DNA from 3 places in the Tessaracoccus lacteus genome. Region 3 is predicted to be linked to each of the others. Evidence: predicted binding sites of a transcription regulator. Region 3 holds the regulator's gene; each other region holds the start of a gene.

The links. Region 3 encodes LexA, which represses DNA repair genes until DNA is damaged. Its sites were predicted from a motif close to TCGAACANNTGTTCGA; they were not measured.
Region 1: QH948_RS04175 (HNH endonuclease signature motif containing protein) is a predicted target of LexA. The motif match lies at 3,646-3,661, and genes of this name have one in related genera.
Region 2: QH948_RS04585 (DUF6504 family protein) is a predicted target of LexA. The motif match lies at 3,839-3,854, and genes of this name have one in related genera.

The regions. Positions count from the first base shown of each region.
Region 1 is NZ_CP123967.1:910,945-920,911, forward strand. Features, by position in the region: gene QH948_RS04165 (MMPL family transporter) at 1-1,196, opposite strand, end outside; gene QH948_RS04170 (UvrD-helicase domain-containing protein) at 1,337-3,349, opposite strand; gene QH948_RS04175 (HNH endonuclease signature motif containing protein) at 3,668-4,882, shown strand; gene QH948_RS04180 (Fic family protein) at 5,097-6,209, shown strand; gene pglW (BREX system serine/threonine kinase PglW) at 6,499-9,967, shown strand, end outside.
Region 2 is NZ_CP123967.1:1,011,719-1,021,685, reverse strand. Features, by position in the region: gene QH948_RS04590 (DNA polymerase III subunit alpha) at 1-3,503, opposite strand, end outside; gene QH948_RS04585 (DUF6504 family protein) at 3,503-3,805, opposite strand; gene QH948_RS04580 (hypothetical protein) at 3,983-4,873, shown strand; gene QH948_RS04575 (cytochrome c biogenesis CcdA family protein) at 4,878-5,669, opposite strand; gene QH948_RS04570 (DsbA family protein) at 5,669-6,427, opposite strand; gene QH948_RS04565 (HelD family protein) at 6,606-8,789, shown strand; gene QH948_RS04560 (methylenetetrahydrofolate reductase) at 8,795-9,712, opposite strand; gene QH948_RS04555 (polyprenyl synthetase family protein) at 9,764-9,967, shown strand, end outside.
Region 3 is NZ_CP123967.1:1,815,048-1,825,014, reverse strand. Features, by position in the region: gene dapF (diaminopimelate epimerase) at 1-174, shown strand, start outside; gene hflX (GTPase HflX) at 215-1,618, shown strand; gene QH948_RS08420 (ATP-dependent DNA helicase) at 1,686-3,623, shown strand; gene lexA (transcriptional repressor LexA) at 3,627-4,391, opposite strand; gene QH948_RS08410 (hypothetical protein) at 4,602-4,943, shown strand; gene nrdR (transcriptional regulator NrdR) at 5,094-5,603, shown strand; gene QH948_RS08400 (vitamin B12-dependent ribonucleotide reductase) at 5,657-8,494, shown strand; gene QH948_RS08395 (sulfurtransferase) at 8,571-9,368, shown strand; gene ilvD (dihydroxy-acid dehydratase) at 9,467-9,967, shown strand, end outside.

The DNA.
Region 1 (9,967 bases), 900 kb from region 3:
AAGCCGAGCACGTACTCGCTGGTCGGCACACCGTCTGCCTTCAGCGTCGGAACGAACGCGGCGCCGGCGGCCAGCAGCAGGGCGCAGACGATCCACACCGTGCGCGGTCGGCGGGAGACGAACTCGCCCGCCTTTGCGTAGATGCCGGTGTGGACCTGCTGGTCGTCGCTGCGGTCGGGGTCGTACTTCGGGCGCCGGGGCCAGTAGGCCGAGCGGCCGAGCAGGTACAGGATGCTGGGCAGCAGTGTCAGAGCGGACAGCATGGCGAACACGATGCCGATGGCGGCGACGGGGCCGAGTGACCGGTTGGACCCGAGGTCGCTCAGCAGGAGGCAGAGCAGGCCCGCGATGACGGTGCCGCCCGAGGCGAGGATCGGCTCGAGGACGCCCTTCAGGGCGGAGCGCGTGGCGTCGCCGCGGTGCCGGTGGCGGCGCAGTGCCTCCGCGTAGCGGGCCGTGTAGAGCAGCGAGTAGTCGGTGGCGGCGCCGATCACGAGGATGAACAGGATGCCCTGCGTCTGGCCGGTCAGCGTCAGGATGTCCCACTTGGCCAGCCACCAGTTCGTGAGCAGCGCGACGCACAGCGCGAACAAACTGGTGGCGAGCACTGCGAACGGCAGCACGATCGAGCGGTAGACGACGAGCAGGATCACCAGCACCAGGCCCAGCGCCGTGATCAGCAGGATGCCGTCGATGCCGCCGAAGGCCGTGACGAGGTCGGCAGTGAACCCGGCGGGTCCGGTGATGTTGAAGGTGAGGCCGTCGGGGAGCTCGTCGGTGATGGTGGCCCGGAGTTCGTCGACTGCCTCGGAGATGTCCGCGTCGGTGTCGAGGCCGACGAACAGTTCGGCGGCGAGCCCGTCCTCCGACGCGACGGCGGGGGAGGACGACACCACGTTGGCCTCGTTACCCAGGTCCTCGGCGAGCGTGTTCAGGCTGGCGAGCTGCTCGTCGGTGAGCTTGTCCTCGCTGGTCACGATAACGATGGCCGGGATCGACTCCGAGCCGACGAAGTCCAAGTACCGCTCGCCGACGACCGTCGACTCGGCCGACGACGGTAGGAACGTGCTCTGGTCGTTCTGGGCGACCTCGTCGACCTTGCCGAAGTACGGTCCGCCGATGCCCGCGGCCACGAACCAGAGGAGCACGAGGATGACGGGGATCGCGATGCGAAGGCGCCGGGTTGTGGTGTTCACAAGGGGATTCAAGCACCTCGGAGCGCCAAGACGCGTCTTCTTCCGCGGACCGCGTACGCGTGTCGGCCAGCGGGCGGGATCGACGACGAGCTCGACCTCGACCTCGTCGCCCGCTCCGCGCCCGGTGCGCTTCCTGGCCGCTAGAGCCTGGCCGTGGCCCTGCACTTCGGGAACCTGCTGCAGCCGAGAAACAGGCCATGGCGGCTCTTCCGCTGGACCAGGGTTCCTTCGCCGCAGGTCGGACAGACCCGCACCGCGTCGACGTCGGCCGCTTGGCTCTTCACGACGACGCCGGAGTCCTGGAGGAGCTCCACCACGAACGGCGACTCCAGTCCCACGACCGTGAAGATGGTCACACCCCGTCGGGCGCGTGTCAGGGCCACGTAGAAGAGGCGTCGCTCCTCGGAGTGGGGGAAGCCGTCGTCCCCGGACATCGCGAGCGAGAGGATCGGGTCGTCGGCGATCCCGCTGGGGAGACCGAACGTCCCGGTGGTGAGGTTCGGCAGGACGACGAAATCGGCCTCAAGTCCCTTCGACGCGTGGATTGTGCGGAAGGTGAGGCGAAGTTCCGGGTAGCTGCCGCGGCGGAGGAGGTCGCGTTCGAACCGGTAGCGGCCGAGGACGTCGACGCTGCTGCCGGGCGCGGACGCGGAGAGGTCGGTGAGATGCGCGGCGATCGCGTCGGGGATGGCCTCCCTGCTCGGAATGCGCACCACGGTCACCGGTGGGCCGTCGGTCCCTCGCGCGGCGCGGACCCTCTTGCGCAACTGACTCGGGTTGCGTGCCACGAATCGGCTGGCCACGTCGGCGATCGTCTGGGTGCAGCGGAACGTCGTCTCCAGCCGCCTGGTCAACGCCGGGCCGAAGAAGGCGTCGAAGCTCGTCATGACGCCGAGGTCGGCCCCGGCGAAGCGGTTGATGGCCTGCCAGTCGTCGCCGACGGCGAGCAGATGCTTGTCAGGGCCGGTGATGAGGGCCCTGGTCAGGCGGGCCCGCGCGCGGCTGGTGTCCTGGAACTCGTCGACCATGACGAGATCCCACCGTCGCAAGCTTGGATTCTGTTCGACGAGCTCCGCGGCCCGCAGGAGCATGTCGTCGAAGTCGACGGCCTCGATGGCCCGCAGCTCCGCCTCCCAGCGCTCGTGGATCTGCCAGTACAGGTCGAGGAAGTGCCTGGCTCGCGCCTGGCGACGCTTCGGGAGGTCGCGGATCCGTTCCTCCAGGTCCGCCCGCGTCCACGAGCCCGATTTCGCGTGGGACATGAAGGTACGCATGAGGCGTGCCAGCCGCTCGTGCTCCATCGGCGGGGCACCGGGAATGGGGCGGTCGGGGTTCCAGTCGAGTTCCAGCCCGTGTCGCCTGAGGTCTCGTTCCAGGGACTCGAACCCGCTGAGGTCGGCGATCTCATGCCACGTCGTCTCCACCAACGTCGTGCCGTACCGCTCGTGGATCCGTTTCTTCCACCGCATCGAGTCTGCGTATCCGGTGAAGCTCTCCGGGGGCGTGCCGTCGGCCCGCAGGGCCCAGTGCTCGTGCCACACCTGGACGGCGGGGTAGAAGAAGTCCGGCCGGTACTGGGAGTGTGCGGAGTCAGCGACGTCGTGGGCGTAGCGCCGCTCGTACTCGTACTCGACGCCGTTGAGGAACAGCCAGTTCGCGATGAGCCGCTCGCCCTCGCTTCGGACGGTCTCGCCGCGGTAGGTCTCGAAACCCGTGAGCCTCGTGGCGCGGTCGTAGCTGTCGGGCTCGCCGCCGTCCGGCTCGTCCGCCATGTGGGGGTAGAGGAGTCGGAAGGTGTCCCACTTGTAGCGGAAGCCGGGCGAGGAGTCCCGCAGGCCGTCGACGATCTCGGCGATCTTCGCGACGTCCTTGCCATTCTCGACCCACGGGGCGATGCGGGGCTTGCGGCCCGTCGCCTGGCCGATGATCGACAGCCCGAAGGAATGGAAGGTGCTGGCCCGCAGGCCGTCGGAGGAGATGCCGAGCGCGGCGAGGCGCGTAGTGACCCGCTCCTGCAGTTCCTCTGCGGCGTCGGCGTTGAACGCCAGCATGAGGATGCGGCTGGCGGGCACGAGGCCCCGGGTGATGGCATAGGCCGCCCGGGCGACCATGACCGACGTCTTCCCGGAGCCCGCGGCGGCGATGACACGCACCCGGCCTGGGTGAAGGTGTCGCCGGCGGCCAGCGACAGGCGGTCGATGTCGTGCCAGAGTTTCCATCCGCCTCTGCCGACCCACATTCTGTGCACGGAGCCATCCTGCCGGTTCTCCGGAACCTGTGGGGCATTGGGGCAAGTCAGTGGCGCAATGCTGGCGCGAATCGACCGTTGACAGAGCGCCGAGTCGCCATTCTGCATAGGGGGTGAGATCTCTGTGCCCTGCAGAGTCGCCTGTGGGAGATTGGCCGGACTTTGAACGCTTTTCGGAGGTGGGAGCCCTTGTTCCTGGTTTCGTACGGGTGTACGATTAGGTATGGATTCGTTGGGGGACGCCGGAGCCGATGCGTGGGAGGTTGCCTCCCGTCGTGCGGGCGTGATCGCGGGCCAGGCTGCCCAGCTGAATGCGGATCTGGTGGATCTGATGGTCGAGGTGCTGGAGACCAACTGCTGGTCCGGCGGCGGGATCAGATCCCCTGAGCATTGGCTGCAGTTGATGACGGCCGTCTCTCCGTCCCATGCGGCCGACATTGTGGCGGTGGCGCGTCGGAAGGGTGACTTTCCCGAGTTGGAGGCCCGGCTGGCGCGGGGGACGGTGAGCCTTGATCAGCTGGTCGTCGTCGCCCGGCATGTGCCGGCCGCCTATGCCGAATCGGTCACCGAGTTCGTGCAGGCAGCGACGGTGTCGCAGTTGCGGCGGGTGTTGCCGAAGTATCTGTTCGAGCCCGGCACGCCGGGGCCGGTGGAGGATCCTCCCGACCCCGTGGTGCCGGTCGATGACGCGCCGAAGCTGCAGATGGGGCTGCGGGGTGGGCGGTTCGTGTTGCGGTTCGACGCGAACCCGTTGGATGGGGCGCTGGTGGAGCAGGCCATCCGTGAGGCGAAGGATGCGCTGTTCACGGCCGGCGACCCCGACGCCACGTTGGCGGACGGGATGGTGGAGTGCGCGTCGCGGAGCCTGCATCAGGCCGCGCCGGCGTCGCGTCGGGAGCATTACCGGGTGCTGGTGCATCTGGACGCAGACGGGAACGGGTGGATCAACAAGCGTGGCGCCCTGCCATCCAGGTTGATGCGGAAGCTGACCTGCGACGGGACCCTGAAGCCGGTGTGGACGAAGGATGCGAAGCCCGTCTCCGTGGGGCGGAGTATGCGGATCGTGCCGGAGCGGACCAGGCGGTTGATCGAGGATCGTGACGGTGGCTGCCGGTTCCCCGGCTGCACGGTGACCGGGTTCCTGGAGAACCACCACCTGTTCCACTGGTCAGAGGGCGGCGCGACGGACATCGACACCCTGATCTCGCTGTGTTCCAGGCATCACCGGGAACACCACCAGGGAGAGTTCAGCATCGAGGGTGATCCCGGCATCCCCGCCGGGCTGCGGTTCACGGACCGCCACGGGCTGCCCATCGAGCGCGACATCCCCGACGAGATTCCGCCGCCGGATCATCCGCCGCCCGAGAAGCAGCCGGTCCGTGGCTGGATCATGGAGACCACCTCCATCAACTTCCGGCCAACGCCAGATACCGGGTGAGTGGGACTCTCGCCTGTCAGATGGTGGGGATCCCTGTGTCCTTGCACCACTTTATGGTTATAAAGTGGTGTACCGTGCGAATATGAACCGGGAACGAGGCGCTCTGCACTCTGCGTTCGTGGTCGGCTGGGAAGCCCATCCATGGCATCGCGAGTCGGATGATGGCGCCTCGCGTCGCCAACAACTCGCGGCGCGAGGGCCGTATGAAGCGGCCGTGCCGGCCATCATCGCCGAGGCCCGGGTCGTTATCGACACTGGGCTGCAGGCCGAGGCGGAGGACGCCGTCCGGGAGATCACCCGTTTCGACGCCGAGGTCACGGCCTTCGCGGAACGAAGGGCCGAGGGAGACGGCGACGACAGCACGACGGAGCTCGCGCCGCTGGCGTCCGTCCTCCTGCGCACCGAGTCGGCGTCGTCGTCGGAGATCGAAGGCGTGACCGCAGGCGCTCGGGCCCTGGCGCTGGCGGCCATCGACGCTAAGGCAGGTCCCAACGCACAGCTGGTGACGGCGAACGTCGCCGCCATGCAGCGAGCCGTTGAGCTGGCCGATGACATCAGCATCGACGCCCTCCTCGCAGCGCACCGCGCCCTTCTCGGCAGTCAGGCCTACGCCGCGCCGGGGCGGCTACGGGATCAGCAGGTCTGGATCGGCAGCAACGCGCTGAGCCCGCACACCGCTTCATTTGTCCCGCCCCACCCGTCACGGGTCCCGTCAGCTCTCGACGACCTCATGGCCTTCGTGCAGCGCGTCGATCTGCCCGTGCTGGCGCAGGTCGCGCTGGCCCACGCGCAGTTCCAGACGATCCATCCGTTCAACGACGGCAACGGCCGCACGGGGCGCACTCTCGTCCATGCGATGCTGCGTCACGCGGGCGTCACCCGCACGCTGACGGTTCCCGTTTCCGCTGGTCTGCTGACCGATACCACCGGCTACTTCCAGGCGTTGACCGACTACCGCGAGGGATACATCGAGACGATCATCCAGCAGTTCATCATCGCCTCCTTCCGCGCGATTGACAACGGTCGGGAGCTCGTCGACGATCTGGAAAGGGTCTACGTCGCCTGGAGTGAGAGGCTCACGCCACGCAGGGGATCGGCTGCGCAACGCCTCCTGCCGCATCTGCTCAGTCAGCCCGCGGTCACCGTGGCCCATGTGGAGGCGGTCACCGGCGTCGCGCTCTCCGCCGCGCAGCGGGCGATCGATCAATTGGAGGGGGCCGGGATCCTCGTGCGCACCAACGAGAACCGCCGTAACCGCGTCTGGATCGCCCCGGACGTCATCGAGGCGCTGGACGCGTTCGCGGAGCGTGTCGGGCGGCGCGGCTAGCGAACACGATCCCGGGAGACAAGGGAGGCCCTTGCCCCGCGTTGTGCGGTACGGAGGCAGTCCGCCGACCTGGTAGGCGCAGTAAGTCATCAGGATCGGCCGTGCCACGACAGGGACTCACCCCCGGCTGGGGCACATGTACCACGCCAGTGCCTCGGTGTCCCGCGGCCACGACGAGAGTGTCACCCCCGATCCACAAGTAGCGCGCTTCTCGCTATGGTTCCTGTGTGATGTGGTCGAGGTTGCCGCGCGTTATCGGGTTGCGACCTGCCCTGCCCGAGGGGCTCTCGTGAAGCCCGATTCCCCGCTCTGGAAGGTCATGGGCCCTGCCGCGTCGCCCGCAGAGCAGGCCGCGCTCGACGCCGTGCGTGCCCTTCTTCCTGACGACGGCATCGCCACGGCCTGGGCCAATCTTACGTTCATCAGCGAGCAGGGGCGCACCGCCGAGGTCGACGTGCTGCTGATGACCCGATACGGCATGTTTCTGGTGGAGCTCAAGGGCTGGCATGGCCAGATCAGGGGCAACGCTGCCCGGTGGGATCACAACGGGCGCAGCGTCGAGAATCCGCGGATACTCGCCGACCGGAAGGCCAAGTGGCTCAAGAGCCTTCTGAAGGACGTGGCACCGAACGATGCCGCCCGCAAGGCTCTTCCGCACATCGAGGCGCTGGTCGTCATGCATGGCGAGGGCAGCACGCTCGAGATCGCCAAGCCTGGCGACGTCGGGGTTCTTACGCTCGACGGATACAACGTGGGTTCGGCGCCGAGGCTGCGCACGTTGTCGCAGCATCTGGCGGAGTCTCCTCGGTGGACCGGGAACCTGATCGACCTGACACGAGCCAGGCAGATTCGAGCCCTGTGTGAGGCGCTGGGCTTTGAGCCGGCACCCAGGGTGCGGATGGTCGGCGACTTCGAGGTTGCCGACGATGCGCCCATCGCGCAGGGCCGCGACTGGCAGGACGTGCTGGTGCAGCTTCCCGCCATGCCGGAGATCAAGCGACGCCTCCGCCTCTACGACGTGCCCGCGAGGGCGTCGAAGGCGGATCGGCAGCGCATCGAGCAGTTGGCGCAGCGCGAGTTCCAGCTCACGCAGGGCCTGCATCACAGCGGCATTGCCGTCCCCATCGACTTCAAGCGCACGGACGACGGCCCAGCGCTGGTGTTCGAGTACGACCCTGTCGAGGTGCCGCTCGACGCCTACATCGCCAGACGGGGCGCGGAGCTCGATCTCGACCAGCGCATCGCGTTGATCATCCGTCTCGGCGAGATCCTGCGGTTCGCCCACCATGTGCACCTGCGCCACCGAGCCCTGTCGCCGAGACACGTGTGGGTCACGCCCATCAGCGGCGAGCTGCCGCATGTGACGATCCGCGACTGGTATCTCGCGCAGCGGAAGAGTTCCACCCGTGACACCACCCGTCTGACGGCGATCAGCGCCGGCATCGACGACCTGCTGGGTGTGGCGGACCTCGACGACTGGATCTGGCTCGCGCCAGAGGCCCGCAATGCGGCTGACGGCATCCCGTCGATTCCGCTCGACGTGTACGGCTTCGGCGCGCTGGCCTACCTGATCCTTGCGGGCAGGGCCCCGGCCGAGACGATCATGGAGTTGGAGCAGCGCCAGTCAGAGGCGGGCGCGCTCGACCCACGGGCCGCGTGGCCCGGCACCCCCGACGGTGTCGCCGACGTCATCGCGCAGGCCACCCGCACCGTCGAGTCGGAGCGGCAGCCCACGATCGACGAGGTGCTGGCCGCCCTGCAGATGGCCAGCGACGAGGCGCGGACGGCGGGCGAGCTTGCCGAGCCGACTCCAGTCGAGGACCCGATCGAGGCGCAGAAGGACGACATCATCGACGACCGGTTCATCGTCACCGGCCGACGCGGCGAGGGTTCGAGTGGCGTGGCGCTCGGTGTGTTCGACACCGAGTCGGCCGACCCGGAGCGTGAGCTGGTGCTGAAGGTGGCCCGCACGGATGCGGCCGGACGTCGACTCGCGAGGGAGGCCGACGCGTTGCGGGCCCTCCGCAACCGTCGGGTGGTGCGTCTGCTGGACGGACCGCTGCAGGTGGGCGAGCGCCGCGCGCTGCTGCTGGGCGACGCGGGTCGGGAGACCCTGGCGGCGCGCCTGGCCAAGGAGGGCCGTGCCACCGTCGGGCAGTTGGAGCAGTACGGCAGCCAGCTGTTGGAGGCGATGATCCACCTGGAGGAGCGCGGCGTCTTCCACCGCGACATCAAGCCGTCGAACCTCGGCATCACCCCCGACCCGGGCACGCGTCGGCCTTCGCTCGTGCTGTTCGACTTCTCGCTTGCGGGGGAGAGCGTCGACAACCTGACCTCGGGGACACCCAGCTATCTCGACCCGTATCTGGGCCGCGGCCGCCGCCTGAAGTACGACCGTGCCGCCGAGTTGTGGGCCGTCTCCACGACCCTCTTTGAGATGGCCTCCGGGCAGCTGCCGTGGTGGGGCGAGGGCGCGGGCCGCCCGATCGATCCCGAAGAGGCTCCGGCCATCGAGCCCGCCATGTTCGAGCCGGTGGTCGCCACGCAGCTCACCGCGCTCTTCCAACGCGCCCTGAACCCCAGGGCCGAGAAGCGTTTCAGCAACGCAGAGTCGTTGGCGGACGCCTGGCAGGGCGTTTTCGTGTCGCTCGACACGCAGGATGAGGGCGCGGCTGGCAGCGACGAGCTGGCCGACGCCGCGACCCTCGAGACCCCCGTGGAGCGCTCGGGGCTGTCGGCGCGTGCGCTGTCTGCGGTCGCGCGACTCGATGCGGCGACGGTCGGCGACCTGCTGGGTGTCGACCCTCGCCGCATCAACTCCATCCGTGGGCTGGGTGAGACGTATCGCAAGGAGATCCAGGGACGCATCAGAGTCTGGCGGAAACGCCTGAGAGCACCCGAGGAGCTCGCGTCCGAACAGCCGATGGGCACCGAGCGGCTCGTCGAGCAGTTGATGGCGAAGCTCTCCGGCGGCGACAAGACGATCATCGAGAGCCTGCTGAGCCTCACCGATGACGGCGTCGCTGGCCAGTGGCCCTCCACCGGGGCCACCGCCCAGGCACTCCGGATGAACAGGCAGCGCGTCGCGCATGCGCTCGACGCCGCGGTCGGGGCGTGGAGCGGCTCGGCCTCCCGGCAGCTCGAGAGTGTGCTGAATGACGCGGCGACCCTGCTCGCACGGAATGGTCGCGTCATGACTGTGACATCGCTGGCCAGCGCTCTGGTGGGGCAGCGGGGCTCGCTGCTGAACGGCGAGGGTCGGTTGCGTCAGGGCGCTGCTTTGCTGCGCGCCGCCTACGAGTTCGATGCCCGCGCGGAGGAGCCGCTGCTGGAGTTGCGTCGGGCCATCGGGCAGCGGCCCGATGTCGTCGCGTTGAAGGACTCGGCCGATCCGGACGGCACCGGCCAGGAGTTCCCGTCCGCGGAAGTGCTGACCGAGGCCGCGTTGGAGCTGGGCCGTCAGGCCGACCAGCTGGTGGCCGGCGGCGTGGTCGTGTCGTCCGCGACGGCCATGGAGGTGCTGGGCGGCATCCTGGAGGCCGACGCAGCCCCGCTCGCGGCGCTGACGAACAGAGGGCTCATCACGTTGGCGGCCGCCGCGTCCACCACGGCTGCGATCTCCGGTTTTGACGAGTTGTATCCGGTGGACCTCGACCCGCAGGAGGCCGTCGAGCGTGCCCTGCGCGGCAAGCCGGGCCGTCGCATCAGCGAGGCGTCGGTGCGGCGCAGCGTCGAGGCACGGTTCCCGCGCGTGCGGC
Region 2 (9,967 bases), 800 kb from region 3:
GCCCGATCGTCCTGCTCCCAGGTGCCGACGAGCGAGTACCCCTGTGGCACCTCGGCGAGGATGTCGTGCACCGCGGCGAGCGCCCCGGCCTCGCCGAGGCCCCGTCCGAGCGCGTCGCGCCAGGCCCGGTCGAGGGCGCCGAGGTCCCAGGCCCCCGTGGCCCTGATCGAGACCCCACGCGCCCCGGTGCGGCGGACCAGCCCCCGTACGAGCAGCAGCCAGGTATCGAACACCGTGGCCGCGTACGGCCCCTGCACGTCCTCAAAGAAGGTGGTGTCGACCGGGCCCGTCGAGTCGTCGAGCGTGAGGAAGATCACGCGACGACCGGAGCGGACGGGAGGGGTCTGGGTCGCGACCTTCACGCCGGCGACCAGTACCTCGGAACGGTTGCGCTGGTCGAGCAGCGTCCGTGAGCTGACCGCGCCGAGCGCCCTGAGCAGCGGCAGGTAGCGCTCCATGATGTGCGCGGACGCGTCGAGCCCGAGGATCTCCAGCTCGGCCCTCAGCCGCTCCTCGTCGTCCATCTCGGGCAGCCCGGTGGCGACGACGTCCGCGGTGGGGTCGGCGGAGCCGTCGCCGAAGTCGAGGACACCCTGCACCGACTGCGCGACCCGGTCCGCGGCCTTCCGCTGCGCGCGGGCACGCTCGGCCGGGTCGTCGCCGGGCGCCGGCAGTGCGCGGCGGCCGCGCGCGCGGCCGGACGCCCGCTCGTCGGCCCGACGGGCGCGCTGCAGGTCGGCCAGCGCGAGCAGCAGGTCGCGGCGCGTGATCCGCCCGCGGCGGGCCACGTCCGCGCGGCGCCCGATGCCGTAGAGGGAGTCGAAGGCCCCTGCCAGGATGAGGTTCTCGACGACGGGGGCCGCGGCTCCCGCACGGGCCCAGAAGTCGCTGAGCGACACGAAGGGCTGCCCGGCGACGATCCGTTCGATCTCGTCGGCGGCGATGCCCTTCACGTCGGCCAGCGCCAGCCTGATCCCCCAGCCCTCGTCCCCGGCTGCCCGTTCGGCGCGGTACTGCCCGACGCTGCGGTTGATGTCCAGGCCGAGCACCGCGAGGTCGAGGCGCCGCGCCTCCTCGAGCAGGAGACGCTTGGGGTACATGCCCGGGTCGTGCGTCAGGACGCCGGCGAGGAAGTGCGCCGGGTAGTGCCGCTTCAGCCAGGCGGACTGGTAGGTGGGCAGCGCGAACGCGGCGGCGTGGGCCTTGCAGAACCCGAAGGACGCGAAGGCGGAGAGGATGAACCAGATCTGGTCGATGGTCTCCTCGGCGTAGCCGCTCTCGCGGGCCAGCGGATAGAGCCACTGCCTCACCCGCTCCTGCCCCTCGGGGTCGCCCAGCGCGCGGCGCACCTCGTCGCCCTGGGCGAGCGAGCATCCGGTGACGATGGAGATGATCTGGATCAGCTGCTCATGGAAGACCACGACGCCGCACGTCTGCTCCAGCACGGGGATGAGGCTGGGGTGGAGGTAGTCCGGCTCGACCCAGCCCTGCCTGGCGTCCAGGAAGGGGGTGACCATGTCGGACTTGACGGGGCCGGGGCGGAACAGGGAGATGTCGACGATGATGTCGTGGAAGTTCTCCGGGCCGAACTTGCCAACCAGCTCCCGCTGCCCGGGGGACTCGATCTGGAAGCAGCCGAGCGTGGCGCGGTGGGCGATCATGTCGTACACCGCCGGGTCGTCGAAGGGCGCGAGGTCGTCGATGTCGGGCCGGGCGAGGCCCGTGCGCGTGATCTCGGTCAGCGCGTGCGCCATCGCGGACTGCATCCGGATGCCGAGCACGTCGAGCTTGAGGAGGCCGATGTCCTCGACGTCGTCCTTGTCGAACTGGCTCATCGGGTAGCCGCCGTAGCTGGCCTCGAGCGGGGTCCGCTGCCCGAGCGAGGAGTCGCTGAGGATGATGCCGCACGGATGCAGGGCGATGTGGCGTGGCAGCGAGTCGAGGGACTCCACCAGCGAGAACAGGACGTCGAGGCGTTCCTGCCCCAGGCCCGCGGCGCGCAGCTCCGGCAGGTCCCGCAGCGCGGCGCGGGCGTCGCGGGCACGGATGTGCGGGAAGGCCTTCGCCATGGCGTCGATCTCCACGGGGGCGAGGCTGAGCGCGGCGCCGACGTCCCGGACCGCGTGCCGCACCCGGTAGGTCTCGATCATCGCGACGCACGCCACCCGCCTGCCACCGAAGTGCCGCAGGATCTCGTCGTAGATCTCGGTGCGGCGGGCGGACTCGACGTCGAGGTCGATGTCGGGCAGCGCCTGCCGCAGTGGCGAGAGGAACCGTTCGAGGAGCAGCCCGTAGGCGAGCGGGTCGACGCCGGAGACTCCCAGCGCGTAGTTGACGAGGCTGCCGGCGCCCGACCCGCGGGCGGCGCACCGGATGCCCAGCCCGCGGATGAGGCCGACGACGTCCGCGACGGTCAGGAAGTAGGACTCGTAGCCGAGGTGCCCGATGACGGCGAGTTCGTCGTCGAGGCGGTCGAGCACATCGCGGCCGGGGGCGCCGTAGCGGGAGTTCAGCCCGGCCTCGCAGCGGGCGCGCAGCGCGGCGGGGGCCAGCTCGCCGGTGGTGCCCAGAATCTCGAACTCCGGCAGCCGGATCTCGCCGAGCCCGACGTCGCCGACCGGGTCGAGTGCCGAGCGCTCCGCGAGCTCCACCGTGGCCCGCAGCAGGGACTCCCCGGAGCCGCGACCCGCGAGCCTGGCCGCCTCGTCGGCCGCGACGCGCATGGCCTCGGCGGGCTTGAGCCAGCCTTCGGCGTTGCGACGGTCGATGTTGCGCACGTCGAGCGGGACGAGCCGACGGGACGCGTCGAGCACGTCGAGGGTGGGGGCCTGGTCCCTGCGCGCCATCCGCACCATGTTGGTGAGGACCGCCCCCGCGCCGGCCCGGTCGGCCAGCGCGACCAGCCCGGCCGCCTGATGGGCCGACGCGACCCCCCGGCCGCCGGTGTGGTGGTTGGTGGGGGCGAGCACGACCGAGCCGCCCAGCTCGTCGCGCCACCGACGCAGTTCGGCGGCCGCGCCGTCCATCCCGTCGGCGAGCAGCAGCCTGCCCACCTCGGAGTCGGCGCCGAGCAGCACCGTGACGTCGCGGCCGGCGCAGTGCGCGGCCACGGTCTCCAGCGTGACGACGGGCTCGGAGCGCTGCCCCGTCAGCTGCGCCGCGGTGATCAGCTCGCACAGCGTCCCCCACCCGGCCCGTGACGAGGCCAGCACCACCGCGCGGGGCAGCCGCTCGTCGCGGAGCTGCCCGCCGCGGGCCGCCGCCGCCCGCCGCGCCGGGCGCCACCCGGCGGGGCGCACGGCGAGATCGACGCCGACCACCGGCGCGATACCTCCGCGCAGGCACGCCTTGGCGAACCGGACGGCGCCGTAGAGGCCGCCGCGGTCCGTGAGCCCGAGCGTGGCCATCCCCAACCTGGCCGCCTCGGCGACCAGCTGCGAAGGGTGGGAGGCGCCGTACTGGAACGAGTACCCCGACGCCACCCGCAGGTGTGCGAAGTCCATCAGTCGAACACCGCCTGCAGCACCCAGTCCTCGTCGCCGACGGTGCGGGCGAGCTCGTAGACCCCGCGATGGCAGCCGTTGCCCGCCTCCACCCGCCAGACCTCCCGCTCCGCCGCCAGCTCCCCTCCGGAGCCGGCGGCCTCCTCCCCACGGGCGGCGCGGACCCGTTCGCCCTCCCACCACGCCGTGGCCCGGCTCCAGCGGGACTCGACCTTCTTGACCAGCAGCAGCCGGTCGCGCCAGATGAACTGCCGTGGCCTCCCGTCGAACAGCACACAGATAGGGTCCTCGTACATGCGCATGGCGGCCTCCTGGTCTCCCCTGTCCACATTGAATCGAACAGGTGTTCGGTAGAAGAACCACTATAGATCCCGACCCCGACAAGACCGCGCCAGCTCGGGCATTCTCGGCGAAGACCCTTGTCGCATAGCGTTTCGCGGCCATGGCTATCCTCGGGTGCCATGGTGAGGGTGAGCGGGATGACACTGGCGGGGATGGCCGCGTCCGCCCGGCTGGCCAGACTCGGCCACGCCGTGACGCTGATCACCGACGGCGCCCCTCCGCCCAGCCTGCCCGACGCGATTCTCCTGCCCGCGGCCTGGCGGGACCTGTTCAAGAAGACGGGCGCGCACCTGGTCACCGCACTCAACGGCGCCGGGCTCGAACTCGTCGAGGCCCCCGCCGAGGTCCACACGCTCGCGGACGGCACCCGCCTGGAGCTGCCGACGGAGCGCGGCGCGCAGTGGCGGGCGCTGAGCGCCCAGCTCGGCGAGGACGAGGCGGCCCGCTGGCGCGATCTCGTGGACGACCTCGACGACGTCATGGTCGCCTTCCGGCGGCACGCGCTCGAGGGGACGCTCCCCGTCACCACCGCGGAGCAGCGCTCGTCGCTGTGGCTCGACAGGTCCCTCGGCGACGTCGCCGGCCGCCTCGGCAGCGGCCTGCGGGAGCTGGTGCTCGCCTGCGGACCCGACGCCGATGCCCCCGCGATCTCCGCCCTGTCCCTCTCCGTCTCGCGGACCTTCGGCCGCTGGCGGCTGACCCCCGGGGGCAACGATGCCCTGGCGGACCTGCTCATCGCGCGGCTCGCGGAGCGCGGGGTGCGGATCGTCGACGGGGACGACGGCCCCGTCGACCTCGACTGCACGGGTCACGGGGCCGCCCCGCGGACGGCCGCCGAGTGGCTCGCACGCACCCCCATCGTCGGGGCCGACGGCAGGCTCCGCGCCTCGGCCGCCTCGCCGGCCGGGCCGGAGCCCTGGGCCCAGCTCGGCAGCGCGGCGCTGGCCGTCTACGAGCTGCACGAGAGGCTGACGGGCGAGGACTCCCGCCCCACCAACGTGGCCTTCAGGATGCCCCGCCCGCTCTGAGGGGTCAGACCCGCCAGCGCCACAGCGCGACGCCGCCGAGCGCCGCGACGACCAGCAGGAACGCAAGGTCCGGCACCGCCCCTGCCACCGAGCCCAGCCACCCCTCGAGGCGGTACTGCGCCGAGGCGTCCAGCACGCCGCCGAGCGCGGCCGTCGCGTCGGTGGCGAGGAACAGCGCCCCGACGAGGATGAACGCGGCCCCCGAGACGAGTTGCACCCAGCTGGTGGTCAGCGGCCCGAGGCGCAGCGGACGCGGCCGCAGCCGCTCGCCGATCCGCCAGCGGTCCCACACCCACGCGAGCGCCAGCAGCGGGACGACCATCCCCGCGGCGAAACAGGCCAGCAGCGCCGCGCCGTACAGCGCGTTGCCGCTCACGGCTGCGACGGTCAGCACAGCGCCGAGCAGCGGGCCGGTGCAGCTGCCGGCGAGCCCGTAGGTCGCGCCGAGCAGGACCGCGCCGAGCGGACCGCGCGGGTCTCCGCGGCGGGCGACACCCGGGACCGCGAGGGGCACGCCGAGGGCCTGCAGCAGGCCGAAGACGATCAGGAGAACCCCACCGACCAGCGTCAGCGTGCCGCGGTGCGCGGCCAGAGCCGAGCCGAGCGCCCCGGCGCCCAGCCCCAGCGGGACGAGCGTGAGAAGGGTGCCGACCCAGAACAGAACGGTGCGGCCGACCAGCCGGGATCGGTCCTCTCCGAACGCGTAGGCGAAGAAGGCGGGAAGCAGCAGTGCGGCGCAGGGGCTGAGGATGGCGGCGGCTCCCCCGAGGAAGGCGCCCGCGTAACCGATCAGCATCAGGAGGGCTGCCTGACCTGCTCCTCGATGGCCTGCCGGAAGAAGTCGAGGGTCTGGGCCCCTGTGAAGTAGCTGCCGCCGACCACGAACGACGGGATGGACGTCAGCCCGAGGGCCTGCGCCTCCTGCGTGTCGGCCAGCACGGCCTCCTCGAGGGCGGGGTCGGCGAGGTCTGCGACGAACCTCTCGGCATCGAGACCGAGGCCCGCGGCGATGGAGGTGACGAGCTCCTCGGTGACGTCGGGGTGCCCGTCGTTCGGTAGTGCCGAGAACAGCGCACTCTGGAACTCGAAGTAGCTGCCCTGCTCGCCGGCGGCGCGCGCGGCGACGGCCGCATAGACGGAGTCGTCGCCGAACAGCGCCAGGTCGCGGAACTCGATCCGCAGCGTCCCGTCGTCGACGTAGCCCTGCAGCTCGGGGAGGGTCTCCTCGGCGAAAACCGAGCAGTAGGGGCAGCGGTAGTCGGCCCACTCGGTCATCACGATGGTCGCGTCGACGCGGCCCCTGGCCAGCGGATCACCCTCCTCGCGGCGCGGCAGCTCGGTCAGCAGCCACCTCCGGTACGCCTCCTGCTCGGCGTCGGCCGTGCCGGTCGCCTCGGGGGCGGCCCCCTCCGTGGTGACCGCAGGGGCGGCATCGGCGGTGCCGGTGGCCGCGACCTGGCGCTGCGCGGCGATCGCGAAGACGACGATCAGCACCGCGGCGACGGCGACGACCACCGCCTTGAGGGGACTCATCGCGGCGGGCTTGTCACTCATCGGGTATCACTTCGCTCGGTGTCGGGGAGGTCTGTCGCCCCTCCACTGTGCCCTAGTCGGCCCCGGGAACCCAGGCCGGCCCCCGTCAACCCCCGCCCCCGATTCGGCGGCGCGCGCACGCGCGGCCTGAAGATGGCTAGACTTGACTGTCTTGTCTGAACCCGGGGGATGCCTCACCTTGTCTACTTCACGCGCAGATCTCGCCCGCGAGATCGCAGCGGAACAGGCCCACGTCGACCTGGTCTACGCCAACCTCTCCACCGCAAGTGCCAGCGCCAAGGAGCTCGCCCGGCAGGGCCGCGAGATCTTCATGTCGGATCGAACGAACTTCCTCCGCGAGGAGGACGGCACCGCTCTGTTCGAACGCGACGCCTTCGCCTACCAGGCCGCGAGGCGGATGGCGACGCTGGAGGCCGAGCACGAGGGGCTCGTGTTCGGCCGCATCGACCTGACCGACCTCGAGAAGCGCTACATCGGCCGCATCGGAGTGCGCGACGAGGAGTACGAGCCGCTGGTCATCGACTGGCGCGCGCCCGCCGCGGAGCCGTTCTACCGCGCCACGTCAAACACCCCGATGGGCGTCGTCCGCCGCCGCGTGCTGCGCTGCCGCGACGACAAGGTCATCGGGCTGGAGGACGACCTGCTCGACTCGTCGGCCGAGACCGACCTGCCCATCTTCGGCGAGGGCGCGCTGATGGCGGCGCTGAGCCGCGCCCGCGGGCGCACGATGCGCGACATCGTCTCGACGATCCAGGCCGAGCAGGACGAGGCGATCCGCGCCCCCTACCGCGGCGTCACGATCATCTCCGGCGGCCCCGGCACCGGCAAGACGGTCGTCGCGCTGCACCGCGCCGCGTACCTGCTCTACACGAACCGCGCGCGGCTGGAGAAGGGCGGCGTGCTCGTCGTCGGCCCCTCGGACGTCTTCATCAACTACATCGAGCGGGTCCTGCCCAGCCTCGGCGAGGAGTCGGTGGTACTGAAGGCCATCGGTGGCGTCGGCAGCGATGTGCTCGGCATCACCAGCGAGCGCTACGACGAGGCGGAGGCGGCCACCGTCAAGGGCAGCCTCGCGATGCTGAGGATCCTGCGCCGCCTCGTGCGGCTCCCCCTGCGCGACGACCCCGCGCTGCACCGCGTCCGCGTCACCGTCAAGGGCGAGGTCCTCGGCCTCGACAAGGGCGAGTTGGACCGGATCCGCGACCAGGTGCTGTCCGCGACCAAGCTGAACCGTGGTCGCACCATGGCGACCGACCAGGTGGTCACCGCGCTGATGCGCAAGCTGCCCTCCGAGATCTCGATCGAGAGGGATGAACTGGAGGAGCAGGTGCGCGACCACCCGAGCCTGCGCTCGTTCCTGCCCGCGTGGTGGCCGACGCTGACCGCGACGCAGGTGCTTGCGCGGCTGGCCGACGCGGACGTCGCGGCGAAGGTCGCCCCCGAGCTCAGCCCCCTGCAGCGGGCGGCGCTCGTCGACTCGTACGCCTGGCTGAGCGACGACGACGCGGACCAGTCACGCGGCTGGTCGATCGCCGACATCGCGCTGCTCGACGAGCTGATCGCCGTCCTCGGGCGGGTACCCGACGATCCCGAGCCCGACCTCTTCCTCACCGGCAACGTGGCCGAGGTCGTCACCATGGCCGACCGGCTACGCACCGAGAAGGTCGTCGACCCTGACGACGACCCGCAGTCCACCTACGCGCACGTGCTGGTGGACGAGGGCCAGGACGTCACGCCGATGCAGTGGCGGATGCTGCGCCGCCGCGGGCCGCACGCGTCGTGGACCATCGTCGGCGACCCGGCGCAGAGTTCCTACCCCGACCAGGCGGAGACCACCCGGGCGCTCGAGGAGCTCATCGGCCACGCCCCGCGCCGCACGTTCACCCTCAGCACCAACTACCGCTCCCCCAGCGAGGTCTTCGACTTCGCCGCCCGCGTGGTCACCAAGGTCTTCCCCGAGGCGGAGCTGCCGAGGGCGGTCCGCTCCACGGGCGTCGAGCCGCTGCTCGCGGCCACGGACTCCGCGGGCCTCCACGACGGGCTGCGCGCGCAGCTGCTGGAGCTCGCGGCAAGGGTCCAGGGCACCATCGGCGTCATCTGCCCGCCGTCGCGCCTCAACGAGGTGCAGCTGTTCGTGATGTCAGACCCGCGACTGCGCGAGTTCGAGGCCCGCATCATCGTCGTGACCGCGCTGCAGGCCAAGGGCCTGGAGTACGACGGCGTGCTGGTCCTGTCCCCCGACGGGATCGTCGCCGAGACCCCCGGCGGGGTGCGGGTGCTGTACGTGGCTCTCACCCGCGCGACGCAACGGCTCGTGACCCTCGACGTCGACACGCAGGACTGGCGCAGGCTGCTGGCCTGAGGCTGCTACCGGCCCGCCTCGGCGACCGCAGGCACGGCTGACTTCAGCTCCGCCAGCACCTCGCGGGTGGCCTTCGACCGGTTCTGCGTGAAGAACTGCAGCCCGGGCGCGCCGGCGTCCAGCAGGTCGCGGCAGAAGTCGACGGCGGCGGCAAGCCCGACGCGGCGGACCTCCTCCTTGGAGGAGGCCGCGCGGAGCCGCGCGACGAAGTCCTCGGGCAGCGGCCGGCCCGACAGGTCCGCGAAGCGCTCGATCTGCGTGATCACGGTCAGCGGCATGACTCCGGGGATGATCGGCACCCCGCAGCCAAGGCCGCGCATCCGGGTGACGAGCTCGGCGTAGCGGCCGGCGTCGAAGAACAGCTGCGTGATGGCGAACTCGGCCCCGGAGTCGACCTTCTCCGCCAGGATCCGGGCGTCGAGGTCCGCGTCGTTGCTCGTCTCGTGTGGGTTGGGGAATGCCGCCACACCCACGCAGAAGTCCCCCTGCTCGCGGATGAAGCGCACGAGCTCGGTGGCGTTGGCCAGCCCGTCGGGGTGCCGCGTCCACTCCCCGCCGCCCGGCATGTCGCCGCGAATCGCCAGGATGTTGCGCACACCGACCTCGCGGTAGGCGGCCAGCGCGTCGGCGATGTCGGCCTTCGACTGGTCGACGCACGTCAGGTGACCGACGGTCAGCGGCCCGCCCGGGGCCGACGCGATGCGCCGCGTGGCGTGGATGGTCCGGTCTCGGCGCGACCCGTTCGCCCCGTAGGTGACCGACACGAACGACGGCTCGAGCGGCGCGAGGGCCTCGACGGCCCGCCAGAGCACCGGCTCCTCCTCCTCGGAACGGGGCGGGAAGAACTCGAACGAGAAGGTCGGCCCGGTCGCGGAGCTGAGCAGCTCAGCCACGGTTCCGGGGCGCGTCGGCGGGTGGGACATGCGCCCCACAATAGGCAGCTGGGGCCGGAAGGGCCGGACTAAACTGTCAACGTGAGACGAAGCTGTGAGCCCACCTCCCCCCTCAGCCCGGACTTCCTGTCCGCCGTCGGCGGGACGCTCACGCGCTTCCTCGACGCCCAGGCTCCGCTGCTGGAGGCGATCGGTTCGGCGGATCTGCTGCCGGTGGCGCACGACGCGCTGTCGGGCGGCAAGAGACTGCGGCCCGCGTATTGCTACTGGGGCCACGTCGCCGTC
Region 3 (9,967 bases):
AGCTGCGGCACCGGGGTCGTGGCGTCGGCCGCCGCCTACCGGGCCGCCAGCGGGCACGACGGCACCGTCCGGGTGCACGTTCCCGGGGGCGACCTCGAGGTCACCTTCGACGGTGACGAGGCCACCCTCACCGGCCCCGCCGTGATCATCGGCCGTGGAGAACTCTGGCTCTGAGCTTTGACAGGTCGGTGCTGCCTGGGAGAATGGGCGGATCATGACTCATGACCCCGATGTGCACGTCGACACAGACGTTGAAGAAGAGCAGCTCGATCTCGAGGCCCGTCACTCGCTGAAGCGCGTGGACGGCCTGCGGACCGAGCTCGAGGACGTCACCGAGGTCGAGTACCGCCAGCTGCGCCTGGAACGCGTCGTGCTGGTCAGCGTGTGGACCAGCGGGACGCAGGAGGACGCCGACAACGCGATGGCGGAGCTGAAGCTGCTCGCCGAGACCGCGGGCTCCGAGGTGCTCGACGCCCTCGTCCAGCGCCGCAGCCACCCCGACCCCGCCACCTACGTCGGCCGCGGCAAGGTCGAGGAGGTCGCCGAGGTCGTGCACGCCACGGGAGCCGACACGGTGATCTGCGACGGCGAGCTCGAGCCCGCCCAGCTGAGGAACCTCGAGGACCGGATCAAGGTCAAGGTGGTCGACCGCACCGCGCTGATCCTCGACATCTTCGCCCAGCACGCCAAGAGCGCCGAGGGCAAGGCCCAGGTCGAGCTGGCGCAGCTGCAGTACCTCAAGCAGCGGCTCCGCGGCTGGGGCGGCAACCTGTCCAGGCAGGCGGGCGGCCGAGCCGCCGGCGGCGCGGGCATCGGCGGCCGTGGGCCCGGCGAGACGAAGATCGAGACGGACCGTCGACGCATCGGGTCGCGCATCGCGATCCTGCGGCGGCGCCTGCGCGCCATGGACGCGACCCGCGAGGGCAAGCGTGCCGAGCGCCACCGCAATCAGGTGCCGTCGGTCGCGATCGTGGGGTACACCAACGCGGGCAAGTCGTCGCTGCTGAACCGGCTCACCGGAGCCGGGGTGCTGGTGGAGAACGCGCTCTTCGCGACCCTGGACCCGACGACCCGGCGCACGGAGACCGCGGACGGCCGCATCTACACGCTGACCGACACCGTCGGCTTCGTCCGCCACCTGCCGCACGACCTGGTCGAGGCGTTCCGCTCGACGCTGGAGGAGTCGGCCATGGCCGACCTGCTGGTGCACGTGGTCGACGCCTCCGACCCCGACCCGGCCGGCCAGATCGCGGCCGTCCGGACCGTCCTGACGGAGATCGGCGCCTCCAGCGTCCCCGAGTTGCTCGTACTCAACAAGGCGGACCTGGCCGACGAGGGGACACTGCTCGCGCTGCGTGGCGCCTTCCCGGGCGCGCTGATCGTGTCGGCGCAGACGGGCGAGGGCATCGACGCGCTGTCCGCGGAGATCGACGAGCGGCTGCCCCGCCCGGAGGTCGAGCTGCGCGTCCTGCTCCCCTACGACCGTGGCGACCTGGTGGACCGCATCCACAGGACGGCGCGGATCATCTCCCTAGAGCACACCGGCGAGGGCACCGAGATCCACGCCCGAGTCCGCCCCGACCTCGCCGACGAGCTTGCCCCCTACCGACGTGACTGACCCCGGCGCGATCCTCGCGGCCGCCGTCGGCACCATCGGGGGACAGGCACGCCCCGGGCAGCAGCTGATGGCCGACGCGGTGGCCGAGGCCATCGGGGACGGCACCCACCTCCTTGTGCAGGCGGGCACGGGCACGGGCAAGTCGCTGGGCTACCTCGCCCCGGCGCTCGCCCGGATCATCGACTCGGGCGACCGTGACCGCGTCGTGGTCGCCACCGCGACGCTGGCGCTGCAGGCGCAGCTCGCCACCAAGGACATCCCCACGGCTCTCGACGCCGCCGAGGCCGTCACGGGGAAGAGGCCGAAGGCCGCCATCCTCAAGGGCCGCACCAACTACGCGTGCCTCTACAAGGTGCGCGGCGGTGGCCCGCTCGAGCAGGACTCGCTGCTCGGTGCCGAGTCCCTGGTCGAGGCCGCGGCCGCCGGCAAGGGCGACGACGTCGGACGGTTCGGCGCCGAGGTGCTCGCCCTGCGCGAATGGGTCGAGGAGGAGGCCCAGCGAGAGGGGCTCGCCGACCGCGACGACGCCCCGTCCCACACGGCCAGGGGCTGGGCACAGGTCTCGATCCCGACCCGCGAATGTCTGGGAGTGGCCAGCTGCCCCTTCGGCAACGAGTGCTTCGTCGAACGTTCCCGCGAGCAGGCCCGGGACGCCAGCCTCGTCATCACCAACCACGCGCTGCTCGCGATCAACGCCATGCACGGCGGCACCGTGCTGCCCGAGCACGCCGCGCTGATCGTCGACGAGGCGCACGAGCTCGTCAGCCGCATCACCACGGCCGCCACCGACGAGCTGACGCCCGGCCTGGTCGAGCGGACGGCGCGCCGCTGCCTGACCTGGCTCGACGACGACCTCGGCGCCGACTTCCTGACCCAGGCCGACGACGTCCGCGAGGCCCTCGACGAGTCGGAGGCCGGCCGGGTGACGGCCACGTCCGCGCCGCTTGTGCGCGCCGCCGAGGCGCTGCGCGACGTCGCCCGCAGGGTTGTCAGCGCGCTCGGGAAGGGCGACGGCGACAAGAGTGCCCCCGACCCCGACCGGCAGCAGGCCGCCTCCGCAGCCCAGGAGGTCTTCGACGTCGCCGAACGCATCGCCAAGCTGGCCGACGTGGACGTCGTGTGGGTCTCCCACTCCGAGATCGTGGGGGCCGCCGCGTATGTCGCGCCGCTGAACGTCGCCGGGCTCCTGCGTGAGCAGGTGTTCGCCGAGACGCCGACGGTGCTGACGTCCGCCACCCTGTCGCTGGGCGGGTCCTTCGAGCCCGCTGCCGCGAGCGTCGGACTGAGGGCCGCGGACCGCGTGGCGGCCGGGGCCGAGGCGCCCGACCCGCTCGCCTGGCGGGGTCTGGACGTCGGCTCGCCGTTCGACTACCGGCGCCAGGGCATCCTGTACGTCGCGAAGAAGGGCCCCGAGCCCGGCCGCGACGGGCTGCGGGAGGAGACGCTGCGGGAGATCGCCCAGCTCATGTGGGCCGCCGGCGGGCGCACGCTCGGGCTGTTCGCGTCGCGGCGTGCGGCCGAGCAGGCCGCCGAGTGGTGCCGCCTTGAGCTGCCGGACCTGACGATCCTGTGCCAGGGCGACGCGCAGCTCTCGGAGCTGACCGCGCGCTTCGCGGCGGAGCAGGACACGAGCCTGTTCGGCACCATGTCCCTGTGGCAGGGGGTCGACGTGCCGGGGGAGACCTGCCAGCTCGTCATCATCGACAAGATCCCGTTCCCTCGCCCCGACGACCCGCTGATGCAGGCCAGGAAGAGGGCGGTCGACGACGCGGGCGGCAACGGCTTCATGTCGGTCGCCGCGACGCACGCCGCCCTGCTGCTCGCGCAGGGCGCAGGCCGCCTGATCCGACGCTCGACAGACCGGGGCGTCGTCGCGGTGTTGGATCCGCGGCTGGTCACCAAGCGCTACGGGTCGTTTCTGAAGTCGTCCCTGCCCGACTTCTGGCTGACCACCGACGGCGACGTCGCCGTCCAGGCTCTGCGCAGGCTCCGCGGCGAGGAGTAGCGCTCAGAGTCGGCGCATGACGGCGACGACCTTGCCCATGATGCTGGCGTGCGTGCCGTCGATGGGGGAGTAGTCGGGGTTGTGCGGCAGCAGCCACACGTGCCCGTCTTTGCGCTGGAACGTCTTGACGGTGGCCTCGTCGTCGAGAAGGGCCGCGACGATGTCGCCGTTGACCGCATCGCTCTGCTGGCGCACCACGACCCAGTCCCCGTCGCAGATCGCGGCGTCGATCATCGAGTCGCCCCGCACCTCGAGCATGAAGATCGTGCCCTCACCGACCAGCTGCTTCGGCAGCGCGAAGACATCCTCGATCTCCTGCTCGGCGAGGATCGGCCCGCCGGCGGCGATGCGGCCGACCAGCGGCGTGGGGACCGACGGGGCCGTCGAGTCGTAGGACTGCTCCGGCGTCAGGGCCGCTCCCAGCCCCGGGCCGGGCGCCTCGACGCCTGCCTCGTCGTCGGGCAGCTTCACCACCATCGCGCGGGGGCGGTTGGGGTCGCGACGCAGGAAGCCCTTGTCCTCGAGGACCTTCAGCTGGTGGCTGACGGACGAGGTCGACGCCATGCCCGCGCGCTTGGCGATCTCGCGGATGCTCGGCGGGTAGCCGACGGCCTCGATGGATTCGCGGATGACGCGCAGGATCGCGACCTGGCGCATGGTCAGCCCGTGTCGGTTCTCCGGGCCGTCTGGGAGCTCGGAGATGTCTCCGAGCTGCGTCCTCAGCTGGGCGTTGGTCGGGCGTCCTCGGCGGGGGTTCGTGTCAGCCATGTACAGATGCTAGCGCCGCTCGGAACAGGTGTTCGATAAGACGCGCCGTGTCGTCGGATCAGAAACTGTCGGTCGGCCCTGTTTGAGTGATCCGTGTCGCACCCGCGACACGCCGGAGAAGAAACTTCGAACGACTGTTCCAATGTGGCCTTCGGCGGGCTATAGTGTGATTCGAACAAACGTTCTAGGCTTCACGAAGGGAGAGGTCCCATGACCGCTTCGACCACCACCTCGTTCACGGTTGTCGGCACCGGTGACCGTCGCCGCGTCGTCACCCCTGCCGGCCGGCCCGACCTCCGCCTGCCCCGCGCCCACGCGCCGCGCCCCATCGCCCCCGGTCGCGTCGGCTCCGTGTCCTCCTGTGTTGCGGCCCGTGTCGAGGTGCCCGTCCCGTCGACCCTGTGGCTGAAGATCAAGGTGGCCGCCGTCGGCGTGCTGGCCATTGCCGGCGTGGCCGCCTCGGCGTCCTCGTTCATCGCCATGGCCCAGTCTGATCCGGTCACCGGGTACGTCGCCGGAGACCCCGCCTGGGCGCACGTCACGCAGCCTTGACCGAGGGTGCGCGCGGCGTGTCGGCGGTTGTCCCGGCGCCCGCGTCGGCGTAGGATCACAACATCTAGTGGCTGTGACGCGCTTTGACACCATAACTTGTGTTATTTCGTCAAGTGTGCTCGCCCGTGACCTACGACGACTGGACCGCACATGCACTGCCCGTTCTGCCGGCACGCCGACACCAAGGTGTCGGACTCCCGTGCCACCGAGGATGGCTCGGCCATCCGTCGGCGGCGGATGTGCCCCGCGTGCGAGCGTAAGTTCACCACGGTCGAGCAGATCGTGCTGACGGTCGTCAAGCGGTCGGGGGTCGTCGAGCCGTTCAGCAGGGACAAGGTCATCGGCGGCGTGTCGAAGGCGTGCAAGGGCAGGCCGGTGTCGGCGGCCCAGCTCGCCTCTCTCGCGCAGCGGGTGGAGGAGTCGCTGAGGGCCTCCGGGCAGGCCGAGATCCCGGCCGAGAGCATCGGGGTGGCCATCCTCGGTCCGCTCGAGGAACTCGATGCCGTCGCCTATCTCCGCTTCGCCAGCGTCTACCGCAACTACGAGTCGGTCGACGACTTCCAGCGCGAGATCGACGCCATCCGGCTCGGCCAGGACGAGGCCCAGCCGCGGCGGGAGGCCACGCCTCCCGCGCTCGCGCAGGACCCGCTCATCAGCTGAGCGCCTGCCCAACCAGCAACAGATCAACGAGTTTCGACACCAAGGGGTACATCATGACCGCGACCGCAGCGCGCTCCAACCGCCGCAAGTCCGACAACGGGTCCACGGGGCTCACGATCTCGCGCGTCTTCACCACGAAGGGGGTGCACCCCTACGACGAGGTGGAGTGGGAGCGCCGCGACGTGGTGCAGACGAACTGGAAGACCGGTGAGACGGTCTTCGAGCAGAAGGGCGTGGAGTTCCCGTCCTTCTGGAGCGTCAACGCCTCCACGATAGTCACGACCAAGTACTTCCGCGGTGCGCTGGGCACCGAGCAGCGCGAGGACTCGCTGAAGACGCTGATCGACCGCGTCGTGCAGACCTACACGAAGGCGGGCGTCGAGTACGGGTACTTCGGCACCGACGCAGACGCGGAGATCTTCGAGCACGAGCTCACGTGGATGCTGCTCAACCAGTACTTCTCGTTCAACTCCCCGGTCTGGTTCAACGTCGGCACGCCCGCCCCGCAGCAGGTGAGCGCCTGCTTCATCCTGTCGGTCGACGACTCAATGGACTCCATCCTCAACTGGTACAAGGAGGAGGGCTTCATCTTCAAGGGCGGCTCCGGCGCCGGCCTGAACCTGTCGCGGATCCGCTCGTCCAAGGAGCTGCTGAGCTCGGGCGGCAACGCGTCCGGGCCCGTCTCCTTCATGCGGGGCGCCGACGCCTCGGCCGGCACCATCAAGTCCGGCGGCGCCACGCGCCGCGCCGCGAAGATGGTCGTCCTGGACGTCGACCACCCCGACATCGAGGAGTTCGTCGAGACCAAGGCGCGCGAGGAGGACAAGATCCGCGCGCTGCGTGACGCCGGCTTCGACATGGATCTCGGCGGCCGCGACATCACGAGCGTCCAGTACCAGAACGCCAACAACTCGGTGCGGGTCAGCGACGAGTTCATGAACGCAGTCGTCGACGGCGCCGGGTTCGGCCTGCGCTCCCGCATGGACGGCTCCGTCATCGAGGAGGTGGACGCGCGCAACCTCTTCCACAAGATCGCTAAGGCCGCCTGGGAGTGCGCCGACCCCGGCATCCAGTACGACGACACCATCAACGCGTGGCACACCAACCCCGCCACCGGCCGGATCACGGCATCGAACCCCTGCTCCGAGTACATGAGCCTCGATAACTCGTCGTGCAACCTCGCGTCCCTGAACCTGCTGAAGTTCCTGGGCGACGACGGCGCGTTCGACGCCGAGCTGTTCGTCAAGGCCGTCGAGCTCATCATCACCGCGATGGACATCTCGATCTGCTTCGCGGACTTCCCGACCGAGTCGATCGGCGAGACCACGCGTAACTTCCGCCAGCTCGGCATCGGCTACGCCAACCTCGGCGCCCTGCTGATGGCGATGGGCAAGGGATACGACTCCGAGGGGGGCCGTTCGACGGCCGCCGCGATCACCTCGATCATGACCGGCGCCTCGTACCGCCGCAGCGCCGAGCTCGCCGACGTCGTGGGCCCCTACAACGGCTACGCCGCCAACGCGGAGGGGCACCAGCGCGTGATGCGCAAGCATCAGGCCGCCAACGACGACCTGCGCGTCCTGGCCGACGACCGCACCCTGCACGCGGTCGCCACCCGCGAGTGGGACAAGGTGGTCACCCTCGGGGCGAAGAGCGGCTTCCGCAACGCCCAGGCATCCGTGCTCGCCCCCACCGGCACCATCGGATTCATGATGGACTGCGACACCACCGGCATCGAGCCGGACTTCTCGCTGGTCAAGTTCAAGAAGCTCGTCGGCGGCGGGTCGATGCAGATCGTCAACCAGACCATCCCGCGGGCGCTCAAGCGCCTCGGCTACAAGTCCGAGGACGTCGACGCCATCGTCGAGTTCATCTCGGAGCACGGGCACGTCGTCGGTGCTCCCGGCCTGGCCGCGGAGCACTACGAGGTCTTCGACACCGCCATGGGCCAGCGGGCCATCCGCCCGATGGGCCACGTGCGCATGATGGCCGCCGTGCAGCCGTTCCTCTCCGGCGCCATCTCGAAGACGGTCAACCTGCCGGAGAACGCCACCGTCGAGGACATCGAGAACGTCTACCTCGAGGGCTGGAAGCTCGGCCTCAAGGCGCTTGCCGTCTACCGCGACAACTGCAAGGTCGGCCAGCCGCTGTCCGACGGCAAGAAGAAGACCGACGGCAAGGGCGAGGCCGAGGTCGTGGAGAAGATCGTCGAGAAGATCGTTTACCGCCCCAAGCGTGAGCGTCTCCCGAAGTCCCGCTCCGGCCGCACGACCAGCTTCTCCGTCAGCGGGGCCGAGGGTTACATGACGTCGGGCGCGTACGCCGACGGCCGCCTCGGCGAGGTGTTCCTCAAGCTCGGCAAGCAGGGCTCCACGCTCGCCGGCGTTATGGACGCCTTCTCCATCGCGGTGTCGATCGGCCTGCAGTACGGCGTGCCGCTCGAGTCCTTCGTGCAGAAGTTCACGAACCTGAAGTTCGAGCCCGCCGGCATGACCGACGATCCCGACATCCGCATCGCGCAGTCCTTCATGGACTACATCTTCCGTCGCCTGGCCCTCGACTACCTGAGCTTCGATGACCGGGCCGAGCTCGGCATCTACACGGCCGCCGAGCGCGCCCGCTACGTCGAGACCGGGTCCTACCTCTCGGAGGAGGACGAGGCCGAGCTGCCCGAGGCGGAGCAGCTCCGCAACGACGCCGGCGACGACTTCAACGTCGACGGCGCCCGCCAGCCCTCCCTGCTCGACGCGCACACCACGGCCGAGCTGATGGAGGCCATGGGCGTGGCCGAGGTCGACGCCCCGCTGTGCATGACCTGCGGCACCAAGATGCGCCCCTCCGGCTCCTGCTATGTCTGCGAAGGCTGCGGCTCGACCTCCGGCTGCAGCTGATCCTGGCCCGACCCGGACGGCGCCCGACCTCCCGAGGTCGGGCGCCGTCGCCCGTCCGGGCGCCTAGTCTTGGCACATGATCCCTCCCGTTATCGATGCCGACTGGCTCGCCGCCCACCCGGACGTCGTGATCCTGGACGCCCGCTACTACCTCGACGGACGCTCGGCGGCCGACGCCTACGCGCAGGGCCACCTGCCCGGCGCGGTCCGGGTCGACATGGACGAGGTGCTCGCGGACCCTGGAAGCCCCGAGCGTGGCCGCCATCCGCTCCCGGACCCCGGGCGATTCGCCGCCGGGATGTCCGCGCTCGGCGTCGGCGACGATGCGACCGTCGTGGCCTACGACGACGCCGGGGGAGCGATGGCCGGCCGCGTCGTGTGGCTGCTGCGCATGCTCGGCCACGACGCCGCGCTTCTCGACGGCGGCCTGCGGACCTGGGAGGGCGAGCTGAGCTCCGCGACCCCCACGCCGGAGCCCGCGACGTTCACCCCGGGCCCCTGGCCGGACGAGGCGCTGGCGACCATCGACGAGGCCGCCACCGGCAGCTTCGTGATCGACGCCCGCGCCCCCGAGCGCTTCCGTGGGGACAGCGAGCCCATGGACCCGCGCGCCGGGCACATCCCCGGCGCCCGCAGCTTCCCGCTCGGCGGGAACCTCGGCACCGACGGGCGGTTCCTCAGCCCCGACGAGCTGCGCGACCGGTTCGCCGAGATCGACGCGGACACCGACGTCATCTCCTACTGCGGCTCCGGGGTCACCGCCTGCCACAACCTCATCGCGATGGAGTACGCCGGTCTCGGCGCGAAGCGGCTGTTCCCGGGCAGCTGGTCGCAGTACGCGGCAACCGACCGGCCGGCCGCGACGGGCGACTGATCCGTCCACTCCTCGGCCGACAGCGTATTCGAGGAGGACTTCCTGGGGCTGCGGCGTAGGCTTGCAGGGTTATCCGCACCACTGCAGAGGAGCCATCCATGCCGGCGCTTCGGTCCCGCACCACCACCCACGGTCGCAACATGGCGGGCGCGCGCGCCCTCTGGCGCGCCACCGGGGTAACGGACTCAGATTTCGGCAAGCCGATCGTCGCCGTGGCGAACTCCTTCACGCAGTTCGTGCCGGGCCACGTGCACCTGCGCAACATGGGCGCGCTGGTCTCGGATGCGATCAAGGAGGCCGGCGGCATCGGCCGCGAGTTCAACACCATCGCGGTCGACGACGGCATCGCCATGGGCCACGGCGGCATGCTCTACTCGCTGCCAAGCCGCGAGGTGATCGCCGACTCGGTGGAGTACATGGTCAACGCGCACTGCGCCGACGCGCTGGTGTGCATCTCCAACTGCGACAAGATCACGCCGGGCATGTTCCTCGCCGCGCTGCGCCTCAACATCCCGACCGTCTTCGTCTCCGGCGGCCCGATGGAGGCCGGCAAGGCCATCATCAAGGACGGGGAGGCGGAGACGTCGCTCGACCTGATC